DNA from 3 places in the Bacteroides sp. GD17 genome. Region 1 is predicted to be linked to each of the others. Evidence: riboswitches for the same ligand, from Rfam matches in the RefSeq annotation. Region 1 holds a riboswitch; each other region holds the start of a gene.
The links. Region 1 has a riboswitch for cobalamin ahead of AAE250_RS03690 (TonB-dependent receptor). Riboswitches for the same ligand answer to the same signal wherever they lie in the genome.
Positions count from the first base shown of each region.

Region 2: another riboswitch for cobalamin. It lies ahead of AAE250_RS18105 (TonB-dependent receptor plug domain-containing protein); the one in region 1 lies ahead of AAE250_RS03690 (TonB-dependent receptor).
Region 3: another riboswitch for cobalamin. It lies ahead of AAE250_RS06025 (tryptophanase); the one in region 1 lies ahead of AAE250_RS03690 (TonB-dependent receptor).

Region 1 covers NZ_JBCEZS010000002.1:97,902-108,706, forward strand. Annotated here, with positions in the region: gene AAE250_RS03680 (sirohydrochlorin cobaltochelatase) at 1-648, opposite strand, end outside; gene AAE250_RS03685 (hypothetical protein) at 660-1,973, opposite strand; gene AAE250_RS03690 (TonB-dependent receptor) at 1,988-4,441, opposite strand; cobalamin riboswitch at 4,525-4,728, opposite strand; gene AAE250_RS03695 (AlbA family DNA-binding domain-containing protein) at 4,859-6,232, opposite strand; gene AAE250_RS03700 (DUF4373 domain-containing protein) at 6,466-7,344, opposite strand; gene AAE250_RS03705 (SH3 beta-barrel fold-containing protein) at 7,392-7,739, opposite strand; gene AAE250_RS03710 (hypothetical protein) at 8,874-9,236, shown strand; gene AAE250_RS03715 (fimbrial protein) at 9,285-10,454, shown strand; gene AAE250_RS03720 (fimbrial protein) at 10,487-10,805, shown strand, end outside.
Region 2 covers NZ_JBCEZS010000013.1:108,879-119,683, forward strand. Annotated here, with positions in the region: gene AAE250_RS18090 (ATP-binding protein) at 1-31, opposite strand, end outside; gene AAE250_RS18095 (RecQ family ATP-dependent DNA helicase) at 176-5,050, opposite strand; gene AAE250_RS18100 (Cof-type HAD-IIB family hydrolase) at 5,475-6,707, opposite strand; cobalamin riboswitch at 6,836-7,035, shown strand; gene AAE250_RS18105 (TonB-dependent receptor plug domain-containing protein) at 7,094-9,112, shown strand; gene AAE250_RS18110 (DUF5074 domain-containing protein) at 9,126-10,232, shown strand; gene AAE250_RS18115 (ABC transporter substrate-binding protein) at 10,242-10,805, shown strand, end outside.
Region 3 covers NZ_JBCEZS010000003.1:112,194-122,998, reverse strand. Annotated here, with positions in the region: gene AAE250_RS06045 (gliding motility-associated protein GldE) at 1-135, shown strand, start outside; gene AAE250_RS06040 (4'-phosphopantetheinyl transferase family protein) at 135-764, shown strand; gene AAE250_RS06035 ((4Fe-4S)-binding protein) at 725-961, opposite strand; gene AAE250_RS06030 (GNAT family N-acetyltransferase) at 974-1,273, opposite strand; gene AAE250_RS06025 (tryptophanase) at 1,375-2,748, opposite strand; cobalamin riboswitch at 3,018-3,218, opposite strand; gene AAE250_RS06020 (sensor histidine kinase) at 3,247-5,043, opposite strand; gene AAE250_RS06015 (response regulator transcription factor) at 5,018-5,707, opposite strand; gene AAE250_RS06010 (hypothetical protein) at 6,120-7,319, shown strand; gene AAE250_RS06005 (SusD/RagB family nutrient-binding outer membrane lipoprotein) at 7,422-9,233, opposite strand; gene AAE250_RS06000 (SusC/RagA family TonB-linked outer membrane protein) at 9,263-10,805, opposite strand, start outside.

The DNA.
Region 1 (10,805 bases):
GATGGTACCTACATGGAAGTTCGTCCGTCCGGCAGCTTTCAGCATATAGTCCATCTGGCTGTAGATGGCGGTGCTGGGCGTATAAGTGCCATGACCTACGAGGACGAAGTTTTCCTTCGCAGTTTTCTTTCCCTGTGCAGGTGCATCGAGACGTTTCCCAAGTATCTCAACAACTTTTTCCGCATCTTCCGTGGAGTAGAGCAGGGGAGTGCCTACGCGGATTTCCTTGAAGAAAGGCAACACGCTTTCTACATCGCGGCGGAGGGATTCCATTTCTACACCATCTATAATATTAGTGCTCTGCACGATGACATGTGTGTAACCCTCGCCACGCAGGCGCAGCAGAGCCTCGAGTGGAGTAATTTTATCAATGCCGCGCTGTTTCAGTCGGCGGATAATGATGCGTGAGGTATAAGCCTCTTGGAATTTCAGTTCGGGGAAGGCGGCTTGTGCCTTGGCATTGATGGCATCGATGGTCAACGCGCGGGTATCGTCGTGCGTCGTACCGAAGTGTACCATGAGCAGGGCGGCTTTGTCGCCGGGTTTCATATTTGCCAGCATATCGCTGTGTTCATGATTACCTCCCTCGTGCGCACGGCAGAGGAGGGAGATAGTCAGTATCATTAGGAGAGAGAATACTTTTTTCATGAATCGGCTTATTATTTGTCGTTTTCTATCACTCTGAGGATGTCGAAGTAATAGCCTTCTGCAATTTCCACGCCTTTCTCTACCTTGCCGGTTGCAATGTCGTAGATGTAAATGCAAGGATTGGCATCTTTCGTATTTACACCGATATATGCTTTTCCGTCAACGACTACAGTGCGTTGCGCAAAACGTCCGCCACTGTATGCTATTTCTTTACCGTCGTAGCTTAAGCGTGTTCTGCTTCCGGTAGTAAGGTCTACGATTGAGTAGTAGTGGCTGTAATCATCAATAGCAGTTCCGGCAGCATCGTTACGGGCATATACCAATGCCTTTCCATTGCCCAGGTACTGAACGGTAAGCAACTTACCGTCAGCGTCGGGATAGCCTTCATAAGTGGTATCGAAGTCTACTTCTCCCTTTTTGATGCGGATCAGGTGTCCTTGCTCCATATCATTGGCATCGGTATATGCAGCCAGGTAGAGGTTGCCTTCTTCGTCGTACATCACGCAGTTCTGTAACAGTTCTCCGTAGGCACTGCCTGCCATTTCGGCGGCAAGAGTGTTGACGTTGATGGTCTCTATCTCCATAGTAGAAGGATTGATGGTAGCCGTCAGAAAGTTGGACGTTGCTTTGCCGCCTCTACCGGATGTGGTTTTGCCAAAGTAGAAGTAGAAGAGCTTACCTGCTTTTTCATTGTAAGTAAGGATGCCTGAAGTCGTAAATGCTTTGGCACCTTCGGGAAGAGGAAGGTCCAGAGTACCCTCGTCGAGGATTCTCAAATCATCGGCATTGAGCTTGGTCCACAGAATCTTGTCCACGTCGCCATTGGCTGCCATGATGATAAGGGTATTGTCGTCGGTCCAGGCGTGTGTATAGGAACGTACTTTATAGGTATTCTTTACGAAAGGTTGTTCCTGCTTAACTACAACTGAGTTTCCTATGATCTGCAACTTGGTGAAGCGTTCGCCGGAGTTAGGTACCTGATAATAATATTTTCCTTTGACGATGTTCTCTATGGAGTATACGTTGTTACCCTCCTTGTTGTTGAATTCAACACCGTCGTTCTTGATGTCGATCATGGTTTGGTCGGCAGTAAGGGCATCTACGCTCTTTACGATGGTACCGTTACCCTGGTTCATGCCACCATGCTTGTCTATACTCATGAAGATATCGAAGTGGTAATTGGATTTCTCCGGGGTGGGGTCGGGATCCGGATCGGGTGTCGGTTCTTCTTTTTTTGCAGGATCGTCATCATCGGAACATGCACTGAACGATACGGTCATAGCCATGACCATAAGGAAACTGAATAGCAAATGTAACTTTTTCATTTGAATAAAATTTATTAGTTAATAAATAATCTGAATTTAGCGAAGAAGGAGCGGCCCGGCTTCTGTAACTTGTAGTTGTCGTAGGCCAACTTATCTAATATATTTACGCATTCCAGTGAGATGTTATATTGTCCCCGTTTCCATGAATAAGTCATATCGGCGTTGTAGATGTGCTGTGCCGGGATGCGGGCTTTACTATCGCGTGAACCGTAGGCTTCCCAAGTCAGGAAGAACCAATGCACCCATTGATAGGTGCATCCCAGGCGTAACTTGCTTTCGGGCAGCACTACGTTGCGGAATACATAGCTTGCTTCGGCACTGCCGAAGAGCCACGGACGGTTGGGTACGCGGTTATTGTAAGTGGCCGATGGCTTGCCGTCGGTCTTATATCTCTTTTGGTCGCGGGCTTCCTGGAAACTGACGTTGGTGGCCAGTTGCAGTTTGCTTTGCCAGTCGTAGCGCACTTCTCCCTCTATGCCTTTGATGTTGACTGCCGGAACGTTTTCGTATTGCATCATGCCTTCCTTTTCCGATACGGTGGCTTGAATATAGTCGTCCACATAGCGGAGGAATCCGTTTGCTTCGTAGTAGATGGTGTGTCCCGATGCCGGATGCCACGTCCCGAAGACTCCCAGGTTGACGTTGTCACTGCTCTCGGGATTCAATGCTACGTTGGCATAAATGGTGGTACCGTTGCCCAGCAATTCGCGGGCAAGGGGCAGACGGACACTATGTTCATAGGAGAGTTTTATGGAGAAAGGTTCTACAAGTGTGAAACGTGACCCGGCACCATATCCGTAGTACTCTTTGGTTACGGCACCGCTTATGTTCTTTGAACCTGTGATGCTGGGTAAATCTGTTTGCCGGATGTTCAGGTGGTTGATGTACTCCTTGGCAAAGAAGGTGTTGTTCATTTTTCCATTGAAGAAGGACTGGTTATAGGAGAAACCGAGCACATGCTTTGCCAGGACGTCGTTGGCGGCTTCAAAGTCAACGTCTACTTCATCGTAGCGGTTGTTTCCCGTACGACTCAGCAGGTAATTCAGGTTGAGGCTGTGATGGTGATTCAGCTGATAATTCAGATTGGCGCGGGCAATGGTCAACGGACGCTTGTAGTGACGCATGGAGCGTCCGCGTCCCGTTATTTCATTGCGTGAACTTACAATATAATCGCCATTCCAGTCGTACTTGCGGTATGCGGTGTCCGTAGTCAGCGAGTGATCCCAGGTGTGAGACAGGAAAGCATTCAGTTGCATATTCTTCAAAATGAAGTTATGCTTCTGATAGCGTGCCGAAACGTTCCAGGCATCCGATTCCCTTTCCGCCATGCCGTAGACCTTGCTTTGAACGGAACCGGTCTGCAACTCTTTATTGACTTTGGAGTAGGATCCCGAAACAAAAAAAGCATCTGCCCATGATTTGTTGGCAAAGCCTACTTCTACTTGTCCCAGGAACGAGAAGTAATCATCGTGGAAACGTCTGCGGTTGGTCAGGACGTATTTGCGTACGTCTTCGTCCCAAACTTCAACGTCTTTCATCATATAGTCGTTCTTGGAGTAGTTTACTCCGATGGTGGGCTTGATGATCAATCCCGTCTTAGGCTCCACAAACTGTGTGTTCAAGTCCGCTTTGTGTGTATGGAAAGAGCCGATGCCGTAGGACACGTCCAGGTAGTTTTTCTTTTCCTGCTTGGTGATGATATTGATTGCACCGCCTAAGGCATCTGTACCCAGACTGGCGGGGACTACTCCTTTATAAATCTCTATCCGGTCTATGATGTTTACCGGCAGGTTTGCCAATGAAACTTCGCTTCCTTTTGTATCCAAGGGTACTCCGTCCAGAAAGTAGCGGATTGAGTTGCCCGACATTCCGTTGATGGAGAGGTCGAAGTCCGAACCTACCCCGCCTTCCTCTCTTACCTTGATGCCGGTGGTGCGGTTCACCAGGCTGTTCAGGTTGTTCAGTGAGTTTATGATCGGTTTGATGTCGAGTGCATTGACAGCGAAAGCGCCTTCTTTCACCCGCTGTGTTTGTGTTTTGCCGTACACCTCGACCGAGTTGAGGGTGACGGAACTTTCTTCGAGGGTGAAGTCCGCTTTCTTGTTTTGCTGAATGTTGAGGGAGGTCTTCAGGGTTTGGTAGCCCACGTATGATACGACCAGTGTGTACTTGCCGGGCGTGATGGGTAAGGAATACCTGCCATTGTCATCGGTATATGTGCCGGAGGTTGTATTTTCCACTGCAATCGTTACCTGTGGCAGAGGGGTGCCATGCTTGTCGGTAACAGTTCCTGATAGAACAACCTTGTTTTGTGCTATTACACCTACCTTCTCGTCTTTATCTTTCAGAATACTCTGTGCGGTAGCTGTTTGTGCTGCACATAACAATACTACCCCAAGCCAATACTTGTATTTCATCGTCAGCCGATTTTTTTTGAATAAATAAAACGGCACGTTGCTTCTATGCATGAATGGTAATGACCCGAAAGAATAAAATAGGCTACCTATTATTATTATATGGGGACATCGCTTCTAACCCTGGAAGCTACGTACTCAAGTTATGGAAGTTGGTAGGTATTCTGGCTCTCCTCTGCCTGTACTGCCTTCCCATTGCGCCGTCGCAACAGTGGCTTTTGTAGTTACAGGCATCTTTCTGTGAGGATTACAGCTGCAGGTACAGCTCCGGTTTTGCACCGGATTCCCTTGCATCGGTAGGCAGGTTTGTCTTCCCGATTGCCAATTCCGACGCAAAGATAAGGACAATTTTATATTATTTCATGTTTTGTGTTCAAAAAATGTAAAATTATGCATGTATTACTCCAGGTCAGCTATTATATGATACGTTCTGTTCTACGACATCTTCTGTATTTATTGCTTTCTTTAGAACTATATTTTTTTAAAATATCCTCCGTTTTTCGGTGCACCTCTAAACTCTATTAAGTCTTTATCTTGTAAAGTCTTGATGTATCGCATTGTTGTTCTCAAACTCTTATTTAAATGTTTGCTGATTTCAGATGCATTTGAGCCAGGAGTTGTCGCCAATAAATTGATAATGGCTTGTTCATTCTCATTTACTATGCCATTTACTATGTCATTTACTATGTCATGGTTGGCAGAGTTAGCATTTTGTCGTTTGAACACTACTGTAAACATCCCGTCCGTATGAAATTCAGGTTCAGGAAGATTAGCTTCCTTCATGGCTTCCTGCATACGGGGTATGCCGGATGCCACCCTTTCGACCAAATGCATACGGGTAAACAATCCAAAGATTAATGGATTACGTGTCATGCTTTTATGCCCGAAATTTTTGGCTACGATAGGTAAAAGTCCTCCGGGATTGGAAACCTCTACTCGGTCATCAAACATTTCTATAGTAATGGTTGCTCCCTGTTCGTAATAGTCACGATGGGAGAGGGCGTTAATAATGGCTTCTTTAAATACTGTAAGAGGAATTTCCCAAATCTCTTCTCTCGGTCCTGCTCCCTCAATTTTATAAGCTACTTGCAGTTTACTTTTCAGCCATGCCATAGCCTGCAAATATTGCTGGTACAGCGGACCACCAAAGCTTTTATCATCTATGATATATACCTTAGTAGTTCCTTTGAAAAGAACGCATCTTGTTACTGCGTGTGGAAATTTTCGTTCAGGTTGTTTTCCAAAAAACATGGCTGCACCATTCTTGGCTATTCCTTTATCCGTAAATAGTTCCAAATTCTCAAATATCTGTTTGTCAGCAGTCAATGGACTTAGCTTTGCTTCCGTGCGAAAGTCTTTTATCGCTTGTTCGTCTGCATCTGTGTAGATGTTGAACCACGAACAAGGGATAGTATCAAAAAATATTTTGTTGCATTCCTGAAAGAAACTACGCATTTCTTCGACAGTACGAAGCTTCTGTGAGTTTGTTCCCTCACGCACAAAAATAGAACCAGAAAATATATAAGGCTTATCTTTGCCTGACGGAACATCAATTACCCAAACTGTCTTATCTTCGATACTTACCGCATACATATTACAATGAAGAGCCGGAGATATTTCACTGATAGAACCTTGAATGGCTGAACGTTTGTCATTCTCTAAATCTGTGCCAATAATCCGTCCGTTATCATCTATACCAATGAATAAATATCCTCCGTCTGCATTAGCGAAAGCGCAAATTTCCTCTGTTAGTTCACGAACTTTTGAGGGTACACGGACTTTGAACTCTACATTATAACCTTCTCCGCTATTAATGAGTGATTGTATGGTTTCTGTATTCAGCATAAGTTTCTTTTTAGTATGCATCATGCTAATATTTATACATACTTGACGCAAAGATAGCAAATATTTAACTTTGTAAACAATATTAAAAGCATAAAAATGAAAACCCAAAAAGTATTACTTCTTATAGACCTCCAAATAGGAGATTAATATCGTGTCAACAGGAAATTAATTTCCTGCCGACACGATATTTGTTTCTTGTATGACACGATATTAATACTTTGGGCGACACGAAGTTAATTTGTTCCCTTGATGTTTCTTTTCTCTTTGGCGAGGGCTGCGATGAGGTACTTTCCTTTGGTGTTTACTACGCTCCATCGTGTATCGTGGATGATTCTCCATACGGGATGCCCCAGTCTGCCGTAGTCTGACAGTCGCAGGATGGTTTTCTGTTCGTCCGGATTGTTGATGTGCAGTTGCTCCATGTCCAGCAGCAGGCATTCCAGGTTATGGGTCTGCTTGTTGTAGGCATATCCCGGAATCTCTATCGAAGAATTTCCCGGCACATTTCCTCCGTTCTCCCCCGGGGGAGTCAGAGGGGGAAGTGCTTTACTTTCGTTTGCTCTACTTTCATTTGCTTTGCTTTCTTTGCTTTGTTGTGGATTGCATGCATTTTCGGAGGAATTGTCTGCATGTTGCGTGCAATTTCCCTGTTCTTGCGTACAATTACCGTTTTCGTTGCCTGTATCGCCTTTATTATCTTTGTCATCTTTTTCGCTTCCCTCTGCTTTAACCAGCATGTAGGGTAGGGATGGTAAGTCCCTTTTTCTCCGCTTGGTGGCTTCGAGCCATACTTTCTGTATTTCAATGGAAGTTAGCACCTGCTGTTCCCGGTATGTTTTCAGGTCGAAGAATCCCTTTTCCACCAGAATATCCACAATGCCCTGCATCTCTTGCTCGTTGATGTCCTTTCCCGCCTTATTGGTGAAGAGCAGGCATTGCTCTTCATCCCACTTCAGGTAATATCCGTTTTCTTTGTGTATCTTGCACAGCAGCTTCATAATTGCTGCTGTGCTTTTCAATCCGAATTTAGCTTCTGCCAATTCTATCGGTACTTCGTCCATGAAGCTTACTTTAAACGGGAAATATAGCATTCCCCCATACGTCATTGCCATTTCTTCTAATTTTTAATTTTTCACTTTTAATTTTTCACTTTTCGTTCTCAATTAATCGGTCTCCATTCCAGGAAGTTTTCCATTTGGAAGCTTCTCCATGCTTGCAGCTCCACGTCCCAATAGACGATGGTACTTGTCACTTTGGTGATGTTATACTCTCTTTGGAAGCTTGTTTCGTAGAACCGAAGGGTTGCTTTTACCAGCTTGAATGTCCCGTCCTGTTTGTGATAGGCAATGAGCGCGTAGCCGTATTGCATGTGGTCGATAAGACTTTCGATTCTTTCTGCCATCCAAGAGGCACACGTTTCCGTGTACCCCTTTTCAAGCATGATGCGTATTTTCCATAGATTTCTGAGTGCTTCGTGAAGTGAAGCGGGCTTTTTCATTTTCTTCATTTTGTTCAATTTGAATTAATAAATTTGTTGTTTATTCAGCAGATAATCAGGTATAAAAAGAAAGATGCCTTTTTCTTGAGGAAGCGGCATCTTTTCAGTTGTGGCTTGATCTTTGCTAAAGTGGCGTCAAAGATAAAGCTAAATCTTTATACGTTGTTAATTTTTAAATATTGTCCGATATTCTTCTCTTACTTATCCATTATTATATAACTCTGTTTTTCTTCATCTCTCTCCATATTTCTCCAAATTCTTGCGTTATTGTGTTCTCTGACAGTGGTTTATTGTTGTAGCCTATGAAGGTTATACTTGTATAAGCCCAATGTGCCAAAGCTTTTATGCTTGTTGGATTTTCTTCTATAAAGAAGTTCCTATAATGTGCTATGATGATTAGCTTGATGACCTTTTTTCTGCATTCCGGTCGTATTCCTATAACCGTTCCACTTATTGGCCTTCCTACATTCCCTTTTACATCTGATACATTGTTCTTTACGTTGTTCTCAAACGAAGTGACTTTCGTTTTTTTCCTTTACTTTCTAATGCTTTTTTTGCATCCATTTGTACTTCTTTTTTGGTTAATAATTAAAATTATTCTAAAATGTAAAATAAATGCAAAGGTATATTTCTTTTTTATTTCTTGAAAGTGATGTGGGTGCAAAACTTAATTTCTAATCTAATAATAGAGGATAATATTCTGATATTCAGATATTATTAAAGGTGATGAGAAAATGATTTTTAAACGTTCGTTTAATGGACGCAAAGATAATGTAGTTTTTTATATCTGCAAAATGTTTAATAAAAATATTTCGTAGTGCTCTTTTGCTTATTATATAATATGTTGATATTTAGTATAATACCATTTGCTTTTTATAATTTAAATTTCCGTTCTCTTTTATTAAACTTCGATACTTCTGTTTTTCTAAATATTGACGTCCAAAAAACGAACGTTTTTTGGACACTTTAAGCCTTCTATGTGTATAATAATCAGAAAGATAAGCGACTAAAAGTGTACCAAACGTCAAAATAGCCGTTTAAAATGTAAAACATTGATTTACAAACGTTCCATCCCCCTTCTTACAAAGAATCGGAACGGAAAGCATGTACAAAACATATAGAATCAACCTTATGATAACACCAATGACACAAGTCGCAATTGCGATGCTGAATGACATTTATATGGACGCAGACCATTTCCAGATCAAGGAATATGCTTTGAGTGAAGATGCACAATGCATCCTTCTACAAAAACTTGCGAATGCAGGACTTATATGCTGCACTGACAAGGCAAAACCGCATTTACCCGCTTCTTATCGCCTTTTACGTAAATCGAGTGAAATCTCCTTGCTCGATATTCTCGAAGCGACCGGGGAACATCTGAACTGTAACCATCCCACTACCGAACAGTTCTACATGCGCTACGGACGGGCGGCACAAAAGCTCGGTGTGGTGAACCAAATGACACGACTCTATCTGAAGGACATTAAGTTATTCGACCTTTAATCGGAATTCAAAAATATTCTATTTATTAACAAATAAAACAGTTGAATTATGAGCAACAAACAAATCATGCAGACTATGTTTGCATTGTGCACTGCCGCGTTACTGACGGCAGGATGCAGCAATGAGGCACCGGATGGTGACTATGGTAACAGCAAAGATGCTTCCGTAGTGTTCAATTTGGGCCTTCCGCAGGGAGACGAAGTACAATTTACGCGCGCAGACGCCCCTCTCATGCAAGATGAATCCGAACGTACCGTCAACTCCTTGAAAGTGTACGACTTTAAAAAGAATGATGCCAATGTGATGGTACTGGCAAATGTCTATACGCTGAAACAAGCGGAAGCGACCGACCAGTTGGCTTCGGGTAGTTATGCCCCCACTGCTACCACTGCGCAATATCAGGTACGCATTTCCATCCCCGGTTCCATAGGTGAAGTGCATCAATTTGCATTTTTGGCGAATGACGGCTGTACGGCCTTTGAGGATGCCATGGTGGTGGGTACCACTACTCTCAATACCTTTCGCAGAAGCGTAGCGGACAAAATGATGTCCAACAATAGCACCACAGCCGACTTCCTCGGCACTGTGAATGGACTTGCCATGACAGGTATTACAGATGAAATAACACTTAAAGCAGGCGAAAACACGCAACAAAATGCGATCTCTCTGACCCGCCTTGTGGCACGCTTCGACGCAGAAGTGTACGTAAGTGAGCAACGCAACTTCGAGCTAATCTCACTGCAGCTGAAAAATGCTGCCCTTAATGGCTATTTGTTTGATAAGGACATGGACGGCGGTAGGACGGCCAGCATTTGGGATTATGTTACTCCCGCCCCTCTGACGTTGGGCCAGAATCCGGTATTCACCACAACGGGATACAATTCGACGCTGCCGGATGCCAACAGAGCCACCATCAGCGACAACGGACGTCCCGGAGTATGGTACAAGAAAGTGTTCTATGCTTACGAATACTTGGCTACCCGAGGAGGAACTTCCACTCCGTCTCCCTCCCTGCTTGTCGGCTATAAACTGAATGGAGCGCCCAATACCGTAGAAATAAAATTGGTGGACGGCACCAACAACAAGCGTTTTGATATTCTTCGCAATTATATCTACACCCTTCAGATAGGTGACACTAAGGAGCAAGGCCAGGAATTAGCATTCAGCATCAAGGTGAGCGACTGGGAATACAATGAAATCAATTCTAATCTTGAATAAATTTGTTTGAAACATAAAAAAATGAGTAAAGTATGAAAACGAACATAATGACATTGAAACGCATCGGCATGGCACTGATGAGCGGCATGATGCTTTGCACCGCTACTCTACTGAGCGGATGCAGCAACGAAGAAGATCTGGCATCCGGTATACCGGACGCCACCCGGAAAGCCGGTACTTTTACATTCAATCTGGGTGGAGCGGCAGCCGGCACAACCACTACACGTGCCACGTCGGAAGCTAAAGACAAGGAGAAAAATGTAGAGTCACTCTACATTGCCCTGTTCACTGAGGACGGGAGCCTGTACAAGCTATTCAGTACGGAAAGCGAAACAACAGACCAGCCCGGAA
Region 2 (10,805 bases), on a different contig from region 1:
CCGCTATCAATGTATTGTTATGTATCTGCATTATTCCCTTATTATTCGTATAATATTTTAATTCTTATCACAAAAGTACATAAAAAGCATAAGTTTTTTACACCGGCATAATAAAGAAATCATTTTTTCTTTAGAGGAAAGGTAATGATAATGTGATAATTTCAAACGTTTTAGCTTACAAAGAAAGCATCAAGTCAGCCAAAAGAACAGCCGTTTCCGGTTCATTCTTTTGTGCATCTTTAGGTTTCCATGCCACAACGAACCGTACAGATGCGGATTTCACCTTGTAACCTCTTTGTTCCCATTCGGATAATATGCCCTGCATTTTTGATGACAACTTTGCCACAGGTTTATCGGTCAATGAACTATACAAAAAGAAATCATCATAAGTCAAAGAATCTCCTCCTCGCAATGCTAAGACCTCTTGTTTCTTTTCTTTGAAGAATCCCAAATTGACATCTTTGTGAGAGAGTTGCAGTACAATTTCTCCAGGCATGTCATATTGCCGCTGGTCCATAAGATATCGGTCTGCACTCAAATGATTGAAACAATCACCGTTTGTATGTATGAACAGCCTGTTTTTCGCACGGGTTATTCCTACGTAATATCGACGCATCAGATGGGCATCCTTTACATAATTGTCGGATATGAGCATATACACATCGTCAAACTCTTTGCCTTTGGCCTTGTGAATAGTTGATACCACAACGTCGGCTCCTAATACATCGCAGAAGTCTTCTATCGACGACTCAAATACAAATTCTTTGAAGTCACTGAAATATTTAGTCTTGTTGGTTTGTTCAAACTGGTCTACACAACGCTTCACATACATCAAGCTTAGACTCCTGTCATAAGTAGAAAAGGTGGTATACTTGGCTTCTTCCCACAGCTCTTCCGTGATTAGCGGTGTTTTTATCCGCTTGTTTATATATCTCAGGAAATATCTCATTTCGGCCATATTCCAAAAACGTAGGCCGTCCATTGATTGTATCAGTTTACTGTTTATACCATGTTTCCGCAAAAGAGCCATCAGGATAACGGCCTCTTCATTTGTTTGGGTCAGTACACAAGAAGTTCCTTTATCCCTATGTTGAAGCAAGTTTTCGACGAGCGGCTGATACATATATTCCGATTGATAGCGTATCACTTCAACCCAACCCTTTTCTTTTCTCATGGAGATAATTGGTGTACTTTTTATCCTTTTATGTATGTTTTTCAAGAATCCGTTGGCAAAATCCACCGGCTGGCGCGCACTGCGGTAATTTTCGGTCATTTCGACAAACGTGCTTCCGCTTTCTTGTGCCAGTCGGTACATATAACCGGAATCGGAACCACGGAATTCATAGATGTTCTGGTCATCGTCTCCCACTGCAATCACACGCATTTCCTCGTTGCTGGTCATCAGAGCCTTCACAAGTGCGTGTTCTTCAGTCCCCATGTCCTGGGCTTCGTCTATGACCAGTACCGTCTTGCCGATTTTGTTTGGTTCCACTTCTCCTTGACATATCATCTCGGCTGCATTTGAAACGACGTTTCTTGATTCTTCAAGATTTCCTATCCGTCCCAATAGGTCGAAACAATAGGAGTGGAATGTTTTTATTTCGACAAAGTGGGCGGCGTTGCCTATCAACTCCATGAGCCTTTGTTTGAATTCCGTAGCGGCTGCCCTTGAAAAGGTCAGCATCAGGAGCTGTTCGTGTTTCACATCTTCAAGTAGCAGAAGTGAGGCCAGTTTGTGGACCAATACACGTGTCTTTCCACTACCCGGGCCGGCTGCGACTACAATGCAACGTGAACCCTTATCGGAAATAATATCCATTTGTCGTTTGGATAATTGTCCAAACAATTGTTTGTACTTCTGTGGTGTCAAGTTACGTTGTATCTCGTTTGCTCTGTCTCCTTTGAAATATTTTATGACAAACTTCCTGTAGTCCATTTGGAAATAGTCCTGAACATATTGCAAGGCCGCATGATAATCTCTTACCATCAGATTGGCATATTCGCCTACAATATGCACTTGCTGGATTTTCAACTTATAGAATTCGTTGAGCATCCGGTAGTCGTCTTGCTTGAATCTCGACTTGTTGTCCTTTATTCTTTGGATATTCATGGCGTTATAAAGTACCAAAAATCCGCCTTCAAGTTTTAGTGAACCAATTTTCGACAAATACAGAAGCGCTTCTTCCACGTCTTCTAATTGAATGTCATCAAGTCCGCCAAAAAGGGATTGGGAATTTGATTTTATTCGGTTCAGAAGCTCTACCACGGAGAACTGGATGGCTTTGCCGGGCACGTTTTCCTTTTCTGCATCAGAAGCTAATTTGTATAGCCATTCCACGGCAAAGCGACTTATTTCCAATCGTTTCTCAAATCGCCTGATGGTGAGTTCCAGGTCTGCCTGACGACTTATCTCCATGTTACGGACTGCATCCTCTTTTTTACGCGTATATCCCTTGATAGTGAGGAAATAGAGTAGCGTCCGAATGTCTTTTTCTTTGGATGTGTTGATTCCGTCGTTTACGGCATTCTCATTCAGTTGCTTGCATGATATTCGTAAAGTTCCGTCGGGAATATGATTAAGGATGTATTGTTCAAGTTTTGCAAAGCGTTCGAGGAGAATTTGTGACTTTCGTTCCGAATCACCTGCATCCTGTAAATAGGCAGATATATCTTTACTGTCTGCCAATATACCTTCCTGTCGCATGCGCTCCACTACAGATATAACATCTCTTTTGCTTAGTCCCAAAATGTCTGCCAGATAATCGACTCGTGATTCTGCTTCCGAATCCTGAGCCTTGGCGATATGTTTTTGAGAAATCAATGACTTAATGATACGGACTGCCTTTTCTATTTCATCGCTGCCAAAAAGTAGTGATGCTGATATGCGCTCTCTCGCTTCGTCCATATTCTTTACTGTTATTCCTGTGGCATATACATGAGGTACATTGTTCCCTCTTACCAAATATCCGCTTTGTTCCAAAGCAGCTAATGCTGTTCGTACACGGGTCTCGATGTCAGATACCGAATCATCCCATCCTGCTTGCCGGGCAATTTCCAACGCAGAACAGTTGACCTTCATACGGTGTTTGGTAAGGTCTTTGACGGCTTTCCATACCTGTTGTATTTCACTAATGCTAAGTTTCGTTTGGTTTAGCAATATAAAATGCTTGTCCAAGTCATTGTCTCCATAAAGTACATAGCAACGCGCGCTGAGTCCGGGGTCACGCCCCGCCCTGCCAGCTTCCTGTACATAATTTTCCAGCGAATCGGAAATATCATAATGCACTACAAGACCGACATCTTTCTTATCGACTCCCATACCAAATGCAGACGTGGCCACGATGATGTGTGCCTGATCGTTCATAAAAGCATCTTGGTTGGCAATTTTTTCATCGGCTTCCATTTTCCCATTGAAAGGGAGTGCCTTGTAACCGTCACGAGTCAGTTTTGCAGCCAGTTCCTTTGTCCGTTTGGTGCGTGACACGTAAACAATTGTCGGACAATCGGCTTCTGCTACAAGTTCTCTCAGTTTTAAATATTTGTCATTGTCATTCTCTACATGTATGACGGAATAGTGTAGATTTGTTCTTGAGGCTGTTGATGCAAATAATTCCAAGTTCAAATCCAAAGTCTGCTTGAAATAGTCACAGATGTCTTGGATTACTTTCTGTTTTGCCGTGGCTGTGAAACAGGATACAGGTATCGGGGTTTTGCATTTTTTCTTTTGCTGGTATTTTTGGATGAATTTGCCAATGTAGAGATAGTCAACTCTGAAATCCTGCCCCCATGAAGAAAAGCAGTGCGCTTCGTCTATCACAAACCTTACAACGTGGCGTGCCATCAATATTTTTTCGATTGTTTTTGAACGGAGCATTTCGGGAGAGATATACAACAACGAGGCTTCTCCGTCTTGTATTCTTTGTATGGACAGTGATCTTGTGATGGGGTCTAACATCCCATTTATGGTTACGGCATCCGTGATGCCTCTGTCGGCAAGGTTGTCTACCTGGTCTTTCATCAAGGACTGCAAGGGGGAGATGACAATCGTAAGCCCGTGCACGGAGTGTCCCGCCATGAGTGCAGGCAGTTGGAAGGTAAGTGATTTACCACCGCCGGTAGGAAATATTGCCAGCAGCGATTTCCCTTTTACCGCAGCTTGGGCAGCACGTTCTTGCAGTGGCTCGCCTTCGTATGTCCGGAAGCGCTCATATCCGAAAAATGTTTTTAGGTTATGGAGCACATCCAATTGCGTATGGCAGTAGTCGCAGCCTTCTTTGCAAGTAGTGTGTCGCAGGAGTTTTATGATAAATTCCACTTCCGGATAATTATAAAGTACCCATCCGGGAGTGATGGAGCGGTAATCGGTGGTGTCAATCAGAGCCAATGTGTATGCCAATCCGCATGGATATTGGTTGATGAGCATGTCAAGATCGGCATGTTGGCAAATCTTTCCGGCATAAAGTTCTTTAATAAGTTCAGGTATTCCTTTATGGATATACTCCGCACTTACCATACTGAGAAATCCTTCAAATTCTTTCTTGTCCTTCAGAAGCGATGCAAATAGTATACGCTTTTCTTTCGGTAATGAATGCCAGCATGCTATTTCATCCAACAATAAGTCTTTTGCTTTCTTGCAATCGTTCACCGGATTGTTCATTTGTTCGCTCATCAGTTTGTCATCTTTCACAAGCCTGTGGTAAGGGTGTTCAGGGAACAGTAAAGGCGAAACATAAAGTGTATCAACTAAAATCCAGCGGCATATTTTGTCCGTAAACAGGTATTTAGCATCATGGTGAACGATATTGTGTCCGCAGATGTAGTCTACATCGTTTAAGAAAATGAATAGTTCTTCTTTTGAGGTTTTATGAAATGTCGTGTTATCATGCTTGAGGGCTCCTATATCATGGATTCTATGGTCTTTCAAGCCTATTTCAACATCTACTATGGCATAATTGTGGGCACTACATGGTACAGAGGTGTTTTTATTGCTGATGATATTGTTTCTATCCTCGGTTTTCTTGATTCCTATGAGTTTGCTCCATATTGACATATCTCAATATAATAAATAGTTTTACAACTTGAATTTGTTATGTATCTGCATCGTTTCCTTATTGTTGTTTGGGTATAACACCCCAATATCATACACAAAGGTAAGGATAAAACCGAAGAATCTGTTAAATTTGCCACAGACTTTTGATTATTATGTGTTTATATCACGATTTTTATTAAATAAATCCGTACTTTTGCAGTTAAGAGCTGTTGTTGCTTATGGATGCTTATTTTCGGGTTTGCGTTATATTTGCAACACGTGTACGCAAGTCGCTGATAGATATATCACGTTGACTTTGAGGAAGTCAAATGATTCCGATAAGGAAACAGATAACAAACAATAAGCAAAAGCGCGCAGCTCAATGAGTTGCACGCTTTTTGCGTTTATGGGGTTCATGGTTGATATGTGTTTTCTATGGGCTTTTTTATCTCTTCTTCAATATACTATTCACCACCCTTATCGAAGACACCAATTTATTGGTCGATGTAAATACATCCACATTCCATACGTGTGAGGAGCGTCCTTTGTGCACAATTGTACCTATGGCACGTACCGTATCTCCTTCGTGTGCCGAAGAAATATGATTGCCGCTGACCTGCATACCTACAACAATTTCATCGGGCTGGCAAGTAATCATTGAACCAAGCCCGGCAACGGTCTCTGCCAGGGCAAGAGTGGCACCACCATGCAGAATACCGAAGGGTTGGCGGGTGCGCTCATCTACCGGCATCGTTGCTTCTATGCGGTCTTCGGAGGCATAGGTATATTGTATTCCCAGGTTTCCCATCAGTGCATGGCGTGCCCGGGCATTCAGCTGGTCCAAAGGTATTTCGGCAGCATGGACTTCTGCGATGATTAATTTCTCTACAGCCAGAGCCACGCCGTCTTCTTCGTTCGAAGCTGTTACATGGTCGGCGCATACCTTTACAGAATCTTGTGCATGTCCCATTGCTACGCCTACACCTGCCAGCTGCAGCATGGTCACGTCGCATACACCGTCTCCAATGGCGATGACTTCTTCACGTTTTATGTCCAGTAATTCCAGCAAGGCACCTAATGTATTTGCTTTATCCACTCCGCAGGGTACTACCTCAAGAAAATAGGGTTCGGAACGGAAAACATCCAGAGTTCCTGCCAAACGTTTTTTCCAATGGTCTTCCAGGCCAATCAAAGCCTCTTCGTCATCACTGACCAACATACACTTACAAGGCGCAAAATCAATAGATGTGGAGAACTCATCTTCATCAATCAGAATCAAGTCATTTAAGCGAGCTTCATTTTGGATATATTTATTATCAGGCCTATCTGTCAATAGCGTATCGTCATGATAAGTAAATATGTCGAAACCATTCTTGTGCGCTTTCTTTTCCAGATAGGGTAGCATCTCGGGATTGATGCGTCGCTCGAACAATACTTCTCCGTTTTGGGCACTGATAATCTGACAACCGTTATACGACAGGATGAATCCTCCATAGTTGCCCAGTTCAAGCGCTTTGGCCAGTGGCATTAATCCATAGGTAGGTCTGCCGGATGCTAGTACAATCCGTACTCCCATTTGTTGAACTTTCAGCAGAGCAGCCAATGTTCGTTTGCTGATTTCTCTTTCGTCATTGAGCAATGTTCCGTCTACATCCAGAACTAATAACTTGTATTTCATGGCAACTTGTTTTTGGGGTTTTAGATTACAAAGTTAGGAAATGAAAACAACAATGGTAATTTATTTCCTGCTTTTTGTCTTAACAATTGATAAAAGATGTTTGAAGCGTGATATCTCATAATATATTCTTATCTTTGCCAACGTTTTGTTCCGTATCCTCTATTCGGGGGATTGGATGAAAAGGGAATCGGGTGCAAATCCCGGACAGTCCCGCTGCTGTGAGTTTCATGTAAGGGGTATCATACTTATGCCACTGTTCTTTTAGGAAGAATGGGAAGGCGATACACCGGAAACGAGTCAGAAGACCTGCAAAACAAAGTCGAAAAATTGTCCGTTCGAGGAAAGCGGGCAGTGCGCAGAATGTTTTAAGATAATTTTCGTTTCTTATGATAGGAAGAACTATGGTACGGCCGGTCTGTATCGGTTTCTTTTGTATGGCTGCATTGTCGCTTGGAGCACAAGAGGTTACTAATGATACGATTAGTGGCAAGGTACATGCTATTGAAGAAGTTACGGTCAACGCATCTGCAAGTGCACGGAAAGTAACAAGTACCGCTCCGATACAGATGCTTTCTCGTCAGCAACTGGAACAGCAGGGAGTGACGGATATAGCAGATGCTTTACGCCGTTTTTCCGGAGTGAACGTAAAGGATTATGGTGGTGCAGGGGGAATGAAAACCGTTTCAGTCCGGAGTCTTGGTTCCCAGCACACCTCAGTAGCCTATGATGGCATAACTGTAACCGATTGTCAGAGCGGGCAGATTGATCTTTCCCGCTTTTCATTGGATAACATCAAATCCCTTTCTTTAGCGGTTGGTGATAATGATGATATTTTTCTTCCGGCACGTACTGTGGCGTCTGCTGCATCTCTTCGCCTGCAAACATTGCCTCCTGATTTGTCGGATAAAAATGCCCGTTTGAAAACCGAAATTAAAGTTGGCTTTTTTGGCCTGGTAAATCCTTTTGTGCGCTACGATCAACGTTTGGCTGCGAAGGTATCTATGTCTTTTTCCGGTGATTTCATGAGGGCTGATAATTTATACCCATTTACTCTGGTGAATGGAAAATATGTTTCGGAGGAACGCCGCGAGAATAATTACATCGAAACATATCGGGGAGAATGGAATATCTATGCCCAACCCAATGAACGGTCTGTTTTGAATGGCAAGATGTATTATTACGACGCGTTTCGTGAGCTGCCCGGTCCGGTTATTTTATATAATAGTGTGTGTGAGGAGGAATTGAGTGAAAGAAACTTCTTTTCCCAATTACATTATCAGACTTATTGGGAGAATAATCTTTCTCTGCAAGTGAACGGTAAATTCAACTGGGCTTATTCGCATTACCATGATGAAGGTGCGGAATATCCGGGTGGCGAGATGAACAATCTCTATTATCAGCGGGAATATTATGGTTCTGCTGCGCTGCTCTATACTCCGATGGACAGTTGGGCTTTTTCTTATGCTGCCGATTATTCGTTCAATAATCTCAGTTCGAATGCTGCTTCGGGGGTAAAACCTTATCGGCATACGGTATTGCAGACTTTGACGGCTCGCTACCGTTCTCCGCATGTGACATTCACGGCCTTAATGTTGGGCTCTTTGTATATGAACAGTGCCAAGGTTGGAGAAAGTGCAAGTAATGCCCGGCGTATTTCTCCATCCGTTTCTTTGTCATGGAAGCCTTGGTTGCAGTCTGATCTTTATTTTCGGGCTTCATACAAAAATATTTTCCGTGTTGCTACGTTTACGGAGAACTATTTCGACCGTTGGGGCAGTCGCGACTTGAAGCCGGAAGTGGCGCGGCAATATAATGTAGGGGCGACTTATGGATGTAGTTCCGCTTCATCTTGTTTGACCAGCCTGCACGGGTCATTGGATGGCTATTATAATTATGTAAAGAATAAGATTGTGGCTATGCCCTATAATATGTTTTTCTGGACAATGGTTAACTTGGGACATGTTGATATCTGGGGGGTAGATGCCAATCTGGACGCATCGTTCCGTCTGGCTTCGCGGCATCAGCTTTTGTCTGCAGTTTCTTACACCTACCAATATGCAGTAGACAAAACAGATCCTGCATCTGTGTATTATAGAGACCAAATACCTTATACTCCGGTTCATTCCGGTTCATTCTCATTGGCATGGGAAAACCCCTACATAAACTTGTCTTTTCATGCTACGGGTGTCAGCAAACGCTATGCAGCAGAACAGAATGTAAAGGCTAATGAATTGGAGGGTTACGTAGAGTGTGGCGTCGCGCTTTATCGTTCGTTCCGGTGGAGAGGGGTAGATTGCTCTTTGCGGGGCGATATACAGAATATTGGCAATAAGCAATATAGCATTGTGAAGAGTTATCCGATGCCTGGTCGCTCCTATAAATTAACGTTTAATATATCCATTTAAAAACTAACTGAATATGAAATTGAATTTGAAAGAACAATTAAGGATGCTGGCTTTGATGCTTGCACTTCCGATGGTTTTTGTAGCTTGTAGTGATGATGACGATAATGACCCTACAGGCGGTGCTCCTATAGTAGCGCAAAAAGGCGTATTTGTATTTGATACCGGTAATCAAGGGAAGAATATAGATGGTGCTTTGTCTTTTATTGATGAGAAGACTAATACTGCGATAAATGATGTATTCAGAACCGTGAATGCCCGCAGCTTGGGATCTACGGTTCAGGATGGAGTAATCCTCGGGCAGAATTTGTATATAGCTGTTTCTGAGTCCAACACGATCGAGGTGGTTGATAAGAATACATTGGTCAGCGTGGCCCAGATTGCACCAACGGCAGAGCAAGGCAGTAAACCGCGTGATATTGTAACGGATGGCAAATATGTATACGTATCTATGTATTCCGGCCATGTATCTCGCATTGATGCTTCGAAGAATGTGATAGATAAGACCGTAAAGGTGGGACCCAACCCGGAAGAAATGGCTGTGGCTAATGGCTGCCTGTATGTTGTCAATTCTGATGGTTTGAATTGGGAAGCCGGTTACGTCAACGGTAAGAGTGTTTCCAAGATAGACTTGGCAAGTTTCGCAGAGACGAAGATTCCAGTAGGCTTAAATCCGACGAAGATTGTGGCAGATGCTTCCGGCAATTTGCTGGTGATTTGTATGGGGAATTATAGTGATGTTCCTGCCAGCATCTGGAAAATAAGCAGTAGCGATGCAGTAGAAGATTGGGGAAAACCGGCTACCATTATGGCTGTCAAAGGAAACTCTCTTTATACGGTTTATGATTCTTATGCAGGCGCTGATGCCGTGGAATACACTGTTTATAACACATTGACCGGTAGCGTGGAGAAAGATAACTTTGTTGCATCTCCCGTAGACTCACCTTCCGGCATTGTTGTCGATCCGGACAATGGCAATATCTTTATCACTTCTTATACGTTGGTAGGTGGTTTTGCATCTTATACGACTCCCGGCTATGTAAACGAGTATTCGGCGGATGGAACTTTCGTGAAGAAATACGATGTAGGGGTAGGAGCTGTTTGTATGACATTTCTTAAATAACAGATGAAGATGAGATTTTCTTCGTTGCTTTTACTTTATTTATTATTCATTTTCTCTGCCTGCCAGGGAGGAAAAAAACAGATGGTGCCTTCACAAGTTGGAGACACCATCCCCCTGCGCTATGCCGACAATCTGACGTTAGTCACTTATACCGACTATACCGTTGTCACCTTGCGCAACCCTTGGGATACGCTGAAGACGCTGCATACGTATGTGCTTGTGCCTTCTGCCGAGCCCGTGCCGGAGCACTTGCCGGAAGGTACTGTTGTGCGTACGCCTCTCTCCAAAGCAGTAATCTACTCGTCCGTGCATTGCGGACTGGTGGATAAGTTAGGAGCTTTCGGCAGTATCGGTGGTATCTGCGATTTGAAGTACATCAAACTGCCTGCCGTGCAAGAGGGAGTGGCCGAAGGTATTATCGCAGATTGCGGCGACGGCATGAATCCCGATATGGAGAAGATTATCGACCTGCACCCCGATGCCATTCTGCTTTCTCCGTTCGAGAACAGCGGCGGATATGGACGTATCGAGAAACTCAATATCCCGATCATCGAATGTGCCGACTATATGGAA
Region 3 (10,805 bases), on a different contig from region 1:
TTTCCGGCTCTTCATGAAAAAGTTACTTACGACCGCTATGAGTTTGAAGTGCTGGAAATGGATAACCGCCGCATCCTCAAAGTGAAATTTACCATTAACGAACCGGCAGGAGATGCTGCCGAAGACAAAAAGTAATGCCTCTTTTTCTGCAACATACAGACTCTTCCTGCCAATGGGGAGTATGGAAAACAGACGAGACTCTGGACGAACTGCTTGCCATGCTTCCAGGTAAAGATGTGTACCTGCAAGGTATGCAGCGTTTTAAGGCGGAGTACCGCCGGTTGGAGTGGCTTGCTGTCCGTGTGTTGCTCTATACGTTGCTGGGTGAGGAGAAGGAAATAGCCTATTATCCTACCGGAAAGCCTTATTTGGCGGATGCTTCCGCCTCCATTAGTATTTCTCATACCAAAGGTTATGTTGCTGTTGTTCTGGGAATGCCGGATAAAGAAGTCGGCATTGATATTGAACAGTATGGCGAGAGGGTTCGGAGGGTAGCACACAAATTTATGCGCGAGGATGAAGAAGCATCCTTGTTTCGGGGCACTGAAATTTGGTCGTTATTACTTCATTGGTCGGCCAAGGAAACCATGTTCAAATGCATGAATGCTTCGGATGTCGATTTTCGGGAACACATGCGGGTATTGCCTTTTCCCGTAAATGAAAGTGGCATATTCTCCGCCGAAGAATACCGTACGGCGGAGAAACGCAGATTTACCATCCACTATTATTTATCTTCTGACTTTGTATTGACGTTAAGTCTGTAGCTCAATGCACCGGAAGGACATTTCTTGATTTGCGCAATCAGTTCTTCTGTGGTTGCATTCTCTATCTGTATCCAAGGCTTTTCTTTCGGATGATATACATTGGGAAGTGTCTTGACACAAATTCCGGAGTGTTGGCATAGTTTGGGTTGCCAGATGATGGTCAACTCGCCATTGGTATATTCTTTAGTACTTTCCATAACAATCTTTTTTTAAACGTGAACACCTCTTAATACGATGCGCTTCCATTCAGGGTGTTTGTGAATGTACGCGGCAACAAACGGACACAACGGCACCAGCCTGAGTCCCTGTCTCTCTATATCTTTTAATGATTTTTCTACAAGCTGACTGCCAATCCCTCTGCCATTCAGTGCAGATGGTACTTCGGTATGAGTCAGGTAGATTTCGCCGTTGGTAGACTTGATATACTCTATTCTCGGAGTATATTTCTCGATGTGGAACTCGTATTGACGTCGTTCTTCGTTGTCTATCAGTTCATATTCTTCTGCCATAATTACAAGTATTTAATGTTTACCATCATATAACACTTGATAAAGCAATTTTGTTTTTTAGAAATTAACCAAAAAACAAACGAAGAACGACGTTGCTCTATTTATAATCTTTCCAGTTGTACGGTGAAATGCCGCATCAGCGGAGCTTCCCAGGTGATGCGTACCCCGTGGGTGATGCTTTCGCGCTTGTCATATACATTTTTCAATGCGGCTGCCACCACATCCATGTGGTTGTCGGTATAAACACGGCGGGGGATGGCAAGGCGAAGCAGGTCCAACCCATTGAAACGGTTTTCACGGGTTATCGGGTCGCGGTCGGCAAGCAGATACCCGATTTCGCAACCGCGTATGCCTGCTTCCAGGTATAATTCGGCAGTCAATGTCTGTGCCGGGAATTCTTCTTTTGGGACATGCGTCAATACTTTAGGAGCATCTACGAAGATGGCATGGCCACCTGCAGGGCGTTGATAGGGGATGCCGTATTCGTCCAGCTTCCTGGCCAGATAGGCTACCTGGTGGATGCGGGTTTCCAGATTATCAAATTCTGTATTTTCATCCAGCCCGATGGCAAGTGCATTCATATCCCGGCCGTTCATACCGCCATAAGTAAGGTAGCCTTCGTATTGCACGCAGAAACCTTTGGCACCTTCGTACCAGTCTTTCCGGCGGGTGGCTATAAAGCCGCCCATATTTACGATACCGTCTTTTTTGGCGCTCATGGTCATGCCGTCTGCAAGGTCGAACATTTCATGAGTGATCTCTTTGATGCTTTTGTTACAATAACCGTCTTCTCTCATCTTGATGAAATAGGCATTCTCGGCAAAGCGGGCGGAGTCGAAGAGGACAGGTTTGTTATATTTGTCTGCAAGGACACGCACTTCGCGTAGATTTTGCATGGAAACCGGCTGGCCTCCTGCTGTGTTGTTGGTGATGGTAACGATGATAAACGGTATGCGCTCTGCATGCTCCTGCAATGCCTTCTCCAGTTTGGCGGGGTCTACATTTCCTTTGAACGGGATTTCCAGTTGCGTCTGTTTGGCTTCGTCTATGGTACAGTCCAAAGCTATAGCTTTACGCCCCTCAATGTGTCCTTTGGTAGTATCGAAATGAGAATTTCCCGGAATGATATCCCCCTCGTGCACCAGGTAGGAAAACAATACGTTTTCGGCGGCACGTCCCTGGTGTGTAGGGATGACGTAATCAAAGCCGGTCAGCCGGGTAATAACTTCCTTCAATTTGAAGAAGGAAGAGGCTCCGGCATAACTTTCATCGCCCAGCATCATGCCTGCCCACTGACGGTCGCTCATGGCTCCAGTGCCCGAATCGGTGATAAGGTCGATATAAACTTGTTCTGACTTCAGTTGAAATACGTTGTAATGGGCTTCTTTCAGCCATTGTTCACGTTCTTGGCGGGTACTTTTACGGATAGGTTCCACCATTTTAATTTTCCATGATTCGGCAAATGGCAATTCCATGTTTTATGTTTTAAGGATTTGACAATAAGTTAACGGCTAAACCTGTTTTGAGAGTTTAGTGTGCCGAATATAAGTATTATTTAGATAATATCCAATTAATTGGTGACTTTTTGTAATGTAAATGTCCGGGCGAAATCACTTCGACCGGACATCAACAAATAAACTTGGCAGAGTTTATTTACCTTTTACTTTCTCTGAATCAGGTTTGATGAATGAAATGATGGACGACTTGTCCGGTTCATTAGACTCAACGCTTTTTCCTCGAAAGCAATGATAACATGTGCATGGCAGGTCTTCTGACTTATTTCTGTTACAGGCGCCTTCCCGGAAGCGAACTTCCAGTGGCATAGGGTGATGTCTGCAACATTTTGCGAAACTTACAGCAGCGGGACTGTTTAGGATTTGCACCTAATTCCCTTTTAATTGCCGCCTTCGAACAAAGACGGCAAACCAATGCACTGCAAAGATAGGAAAAAATAGTTATAACTCATAACTCTTCTATGCTTTTTCTTTGGCCAGTGTGAATACAAATTCCAGTCCTCCGCCTTGATTGTTCTTGGCTGAGATGGTTCCTCCGTGAATGATGACTGCATTTTTTACGATGGCAAGTCCTAAGCCGGTTCCGCCCAGCTTTCTTGAACGGCCTTTGTCTACGCGGTAGAAGCGTTCGAACAAACGGTTCAGATGCTCTTGTGGAACACCTACGCCGGTATCTGCAAAACTGAAGTAATAGAAATGTTCGTCTTCGCGGAAACAACTGATGTTGATGTGTATATTCGTCCCGGCGTATGCGATAGCGTTGTCCATCAGATTGCGGAAGATGGAGTAGAGAAGCGAATAATTTCCCCGCAACTGTATCTTGGGTTTCAGGGAGTTGACTACCGTAATCTGCTTTTCTTCCAATTCCAGCGATACTTCATTTACAATATTTGTTACCAGGATGCTGATATCTACTTTCTCCATATCGATCATGTTGGCAGCTTCGTCCATGCGGGTCAGTACGGAGATGTCGCGCAACAAGCGGCTTAAGCGGTTGCTCTGGGCGTAGCAGCGTTCCAGGAAAATCTGCATCTTGTCCTGTGGCATGTTTTCATTGTTTACGATCGTTTCCAGATATCCCTGTATACTGCTTACGGGAGTTTTCAGCTCGTGGGCAATGTTTTGCGTCAGTTGACGTTTCAAGCGGATTTGTTCTTCTTCCTGGGTAATGTCATTGATGGAAATCTCAAAACTTAAATCCTGGAAAATGATACACTCTACAACGAAAATGCGTCCGTTCTTGTTGATATTGATAGACATTCTTTTTTCTTCTCTGCCGGAAGGACGCTTCTGGGCTTTGCTGATGAAATCAGTTATCTTCTGGAATTCATAGATGGAGAAGATATCCTCGGTGGCCTGCAGATTGGAGTCCGAGATTAAGTTACCGTATTGGGTGAACAGGTTATTTACCAGTATCTCTTTTTTATCTTTGGTGAATACGCCCAAGCCTTCGCGGGAGGTTTGTAAGTGGGTGATTAACTTCTCGCGTTCGATATAGAGGGCTTCCTTGGTTTCACGCAGACGTTTGTATATCTGTATGATATGTTGTGAGATTTCTCCGAGTTCGTTATGTGGGAAAGCTGACTGTATATCCATCTCTATAGGTTCGTTCTTATCGGCTCTTTTGGCAAACTCGCGCAGGTTATTGATGGCGGTGCCCAGCTTGGAAGTGAACTTATAGAAAATAAATATCAGCAAGAGCGATATGATGAGAGTGAACCATATATAATGTGAGTCGGCCGACAAATTTTCCATCAGATTAATGTCGTAGGGTAGGGCCGAACGGATGATACAGTCATTGTAGATTGTCGCGGAGTAGAAATACGCTTTTCCGGTGGTCTCTGATGTGCGCCGTACGTCGTAGCCTCTACCGTCTTTCAATGCCCTTTGTACTTCCGGACGTTTGATGTGGTTGTCTAAATGCAGGTTTGGAGTATGGTAACTGTCGAATAATACATTCCCTTCCAAATCTATTATTGTGACACGCAATTCTTTGTCTACGGATTTTGAGACATAGTCATCCAACATGGAGGTCCATAGATTGCCCGGAATCTTTCCTAATTCCTGATACAATCTGTCGTTATAGCCTTGCAGTTGCACGTCCAGCAACTCTATTTTGTATTCTTTTTCCCGCTGATACTGATAGGCAATGAAGCAAGCTGCAAACACTATGAACAGCGAGATGACCGAAAGGAATAACTTCCGGCTGAATGACAAGAAATGCTTGTCTTTATTCGGCTTCGAAACAATAACCATATCCTAAACGAGTTACGATGCATTTGCCATATATTCCGATTTTCTTGCGCAGGCGGGTGATGTTTACGTCTATGGTACGGTCCAGTACGTATACTTCATCACTCCAGATACGGCTCAATATATCTTCGCGCGAGAAAACGCGTCCTTTATTTTGCAAAAGCAATAATAATATTTCAAATTCTTTTTTAGTGAGGGGAGCTTCTGTACCGTCGATGCTGACTTTCTTTTTGATGATGTCCAGCACCAGTGACTTGTAGACAATCTGTTCCGGTATGCGCTCTGTTTCTCCCTGCTGGGTGCGTCGCAGTACGGCCTTAACGCGTGCAACTACTTCCCGCAGCGAAAAAGGTTTGGAAATATAGTCGTCCGCTCCCAGGTTGAAACCGGTAACAGTGTCATTCTCCGTATCTTTGGCAGTTATAAAGATGATGGGCACTTGGGCTGTTTTTTTATCTTTCTTCAACGTGCTTGCCATCTTGAAACCGGAAATCTCTCCCATCATCACATCCAGCAACAAGAGGTTGTAACTGCTGATATCCATTTTCAGTGCTTCTTCGGCAGAGTTTGCCGTATCCACTTCGTATCCTTCATTTTCGAGGTTGAATTTTAAGATTTCACACAAATCTTCTTCGTCGTCTACTACTAAAATCCGGTAATCGTTCATTGCGTTATTGTTTATGTATGACAAGGGTAAAACAAATCTCCTGTCACAAAGTTAAACTTTATTTCTTTTCCTCGACAAAAGTGAGGCAAATTTGTTACGTAATGATGAAACAAGTGTTACAATTCGGTTACAAATCTTGCTATATCCGGCAGTTTGTCAGAAAAAGAGATCCTCCGGTGGTTTGCTCATAACCCCTTTCAGAATGCTTTCTGAAGGGGCAGGAAATTTTTACTAAAAATCTCCCGGAATTTTAGTAAAAATCAGTCGGAATTTTAGTAAAAATGGGAGGGATTTTTAGTGAAAAAATTGGAGGCGTTTTTTATGTTGAGATATTTTCTTTTAAACACTTCCTCGGTCCTTTGTATCCTCATCAAATAAATATTATCTTTGCTTCATAAAGTGGATTGATTGTATGAATGAACTTATATATCTGGGAAAGTATTCCCGCAAATGGCGTTTGCGTATCATTGTGGGTACTTTGATTTTAGTGATAATTGGCTCTGTCTGGCTGAATACGGCTCCTTTCCGTTCGGGGTTTGAAATTACGGATGAACTGGGGGGCAATATTTTCCCTTCCAGCATTCTTTCGGTGGCTACTACCGATGCCCAGGTTATAGTGCCGGTAGATTCGATGTATGTAGGAAATCCGAAGTCCTGCATAGCTATTCGTATCCGTTCGGGGAAGGTGTATAGCCGGGTACGGGTAGAGGTAGCGGAAACCCCGTTTTTTTCCCGCTCTGTTTCCGAGTTCGTGCTGGCAAAGCCGCGTACGGAGTATATCATCTATCCCGATATCATCTGGAACTATGAGGCTTTGAAGAATAATAACCAGGCAGAACCTATCAGCGTGGCTATTACTACGGAGATGAATGGTAAAGATCTGGGGCAAAGGGTACGTACTTTCTCGGTTCGCAGCATTAACGAATGTTTGTTGGGGTATGTCACGAATGGTACTAAGTTCCATGATACCGGTATTTTCTTTGCTGCATACGTAAATGAGGAGAATCCAATGATTGACCAGTTGCTGCGTGAGGCGCTGGATACCCGTATCGTCAATCGCTTCTTAGGTTATCAAGGCGGTGCTGCGGTAGTGGACAAACAGGTGTATGCACTGTGGAATGTGCTTCAGAAGCGTAAATTCCGTTATAGTTCGGTGTCCAATACGAGTCTTTCCAGTAATGTGGTCTTTTCGCAACGCGTGCGTACATTTGATGATTCGCTGGAGTCCTCGCAAATCAATTGTGTAGATGGTACTGTATTGTTTGCTTCTTTGCTGCGTGCCATAAATATAGAACCTATACTGGTGCGTACCCCGGGGCACATGTTTGTAGGGTATTATACGGATTCTGACCATAAAGGCATGAACTTCCTTGAAACGACCATGATAGGTGATGTGGATTTGGATGATTTTTTTCCGGATGAGCAACTGGACTCTACGATGGTGGGAAAGTCGCAGAACCAGATGTCGCGCATTGCCTTTGATAAATCAAAAGAATATGCTAATAAGAAGTATAAGCAAAATGAAGAAGGCATCCATTCCGGTAAGTTGAACTATATGTTCCTGGAGATTTCTAAGGATGTGAGGAGGAGGATACAGCCGATAGGGAAGTAGGAAGAGGAGGGGAAAACAAACAGCCGATTCGTCCCGAACCGGCTGTTCTGATCATCATCTATGAATGAAGACCGTTAAAGTCTTCGGTTTCATTTATCATTTTTATTCTTCAATATCCCACCATACCGGAACAGACCAAATATCATTATCCATTGCTTTAGGATTTGAAGCTTCCAAATTCTTGGCGTTGTAGTTAACTTCGTGTGAGCAATGAGCCATACGGCGCCACCAATAGTTCTCGCTTGTTTTTGAAGCGCCCGGGAATTTTTGGGATGAGGCTGCTGCACGAATGCTCTTTGGACGATCGATATCCGGATATACTACTCCGAAGTTTCCGATATTTCCCGCTGAGAAATTGAAACGTCGCATATCATTCCAATTCTGTTGTGAGAATGACATTGCAATATATTTTTGTTTCATAATTTCCGCCATCGTCAATTGGTCAGCAGTCTGTGCGATGCAGTCACTTGTCAGGAATTGGTTGATAGCTGTCTCATCCATCGGTATTTTCCCCGGATTATTTTCTGTTCCGTATGATTTCAGTTTGGTATTCATGAAATCGAAATGTCCTTTGACAGCCGCCTTGTATGCAGTCAGTGCCCCACTCTTGTCGCCTTTGCGGAACAATACTTCTGCCTTGATGAAATCCATTTCGTAGCTTGTCATCAAGTGTGTCGGAGATTCCGGAAGAGTATAGAACGTTCCGGTGGAAAGAATGGTGCCATCGGCTGTATTCTGATAGAAACTTTCGTCAGCTTTTCCACCCTGCTTGCAACATACACCTTTCAGCGTGACGTAGATTGTGTCACCTTCACGCCCGGCAGTAGCTACTGTATACTTTTTGGTAGAAGCCGAATAGGTTTGTTGGGCCGGACCTGAATTATTCAAAATATCACTGTTAAGTACATCAACACCTGCTGTCACCATGAAATAGGATTTGCCGTTCTCGTCGTAATGCTCGTTCATAGGAAGCATCTTTTCCCGACGAGGGTCGTACGTTACTGTACCATCTGTTTGCGGGTATTCAAACAAGTCTGTATAATATTTCGTCATGCGGATGTGATCGGACCAGGCAGCACCGTCAAATAAATAGGATGTTTTCAGAGGGTCACCTGCCAAGGCATCACTGGCGGTATCTCCCGGGTCATTCTGGTGATTTACAATTGTACTGGTTGCATAGTCTCTCGGACCATTTGCAATAGCAGCCAAAATATCATCCGGTTTGTAAAGTGAGCTTTTCTTTGACAGATTATTGAGCCAACGTGCTTTTAGTCCGTATACCAAAGCCTTCCATTTGGCAATATCACCACCATTCCAGCTATCTCCATCTTTTAATGGAGTGGCGTTGGTTTCCTGCGTCATGTCAAAATAAGGCAAAGCTGTGTCCAAATCAGCCAAGCATCCTTCGAAAATAGTTTGTCCGGTATCATACTTGGGGGTCAGATATGAACCTAGTGATTCTGTGTAAGGACATTCTCCATACCAGTCTGTCATTAACATAAATCCCATGGCTTTGATTACATATGCGGCGCCAATATAATGGTAAGCACCTTCTTCTTCTGCTTTTTTAATCAAATCTTCAAGGTTACATGCCGCACCGACAAACCAATGCTGATACGGAGTAGTGGAAATACCATTGCTGGCATCCCAATAAGGCATATAATTGTGTAGGTTCGTGGCTAATGTTGATACACCTTTCCGGGAGGTTATTGTACCATTGATAAAACCGGCACGGAAACCGGCAGATCCGGCAGCATATCCATAGTGATGTTCGATCCATGGCAGCCGGGAAGCCAATGATGCTACATCTTGGGTTGGAGTATTAGGGTTCTCATTAACATCCAGCCAACTGTCGCAGGATGTTAATCCTAATGCTAAAATAAGGCTTAATCCTATATATTTTATCTTCTTCATAATTCTATCTTTTTATGATTCAACTATTCTTAAAATGTCAAGTTAATACCGAAAGACATACTGGCTGTACTCGGTACACCACAATAATCAATACCTGTTGAACTGGAGCCGGTTACGCCGGAACCTGCAACACTGTTCTCCGGGTCAAGTCCTTTGTAATTTGTGAAGAGCAACAAATTATTTCCTGTTACATTAATAGCGCATCCCTTGATAACCTTGGTCTTTGCCAGCATGGCTTTGGGGAATGTATAAGAGAGAGAAATGGAGCGTAGACGCATCCAATTCGTCTTAGTTGTGAAATTGGTGGATTCTTTAGTGTAGATATTAGAATAGTAATCCTGAATGATCTGGTTGCCGTTTCTCGCTGTTTTTACACTGCCGTCTGCATTTAATATATCATAATTCTTACCAGCCTCGAATGTGAAGGTCGCATCTTTGTAAATGGTGTTGCCTTGGGCATCTGTACCATCCGGCACAACGCCGTTGATCACCAGTTTGTCGCGAGCTTCAGTTCTCTTGCTCAATCCATTGATTGTCAAGTCGTATTCTGTTCCATTATAGATTACGCCACCAAAACGGAAATCCCACAACATCGATAAGTTCCAGTTCTTATATTGTATGCTGTTGTTCCATCCGCCGCTTAGTTTGGGTTCACGATTACCGATATATTCTGTTGATTTGTCCGTATAGGTAGGCATACCCGTTACAGCATCCAGAATCACTTTTCCGTCACTGGTGCGTTCCCATTTGTTTCCGGTCAGTGCCATAAAGTCACCTCCGTTTACAGATGCAGCTTTTACACCACCAATCTGTACGTCTGTTACATATAGTAATTCCATTCCTTGCAGCAAGTTCTCAACAGTACCACGGTTACCTGCCAGGTTCAGTGTAGTCTCCCATCTCCAATCTTTGGTTTCTACCGGAACTGCGGTAATGGAGAGCTCCATACCTTTATTGTAAACATTGCCGACATTCGTAGAGTACATGATGTATCCGTTAGTCTGGCTTAAACGTGGGGAAACGATCTGGTCTTTACTATTATTGGTATAGTATGTAAAGTCAAAACCTAACCGACCGTTCAGGAATCTCATTTCCAACCCCAACTCTGTAGATTCTGTGATTTCCGGTCTTAAGTAGGGATTTCCACGTGTCCATGAATTTCCGGTTCCTACCCCTGCCAGAAAACCTCTGGGCGCCCACAATGCGGTAGTTGTTGCATAGGCGTCGGTATCTTTACCTACGCGGGCCCAGGATGCGCGTATCTTACCGAAGGAAAGGATGTCATTTGCCGGTAGTAGTTCGGTAAATACAAAGCTGCCGCTGACTGACGGATAGAAATATGAACGGTTGTCTATCGGTAGGGTAGAAGTCCAGTCGTTACGTCCGGTAACAGTCAGATATGCTATATTTTTATAGGCTGCACGGAATTCTCCAAAAACACCCATCAAACGTTTGCGGCTTTGATAAGACTGGAATTGTTTGGTAGATTGATCGATATTTTCAAAACTTGGAAAGTCGGGCGTGATAAAGTCATAACCCGTACGGCGTTCACGCCGAACCTTGGTGTCTTCT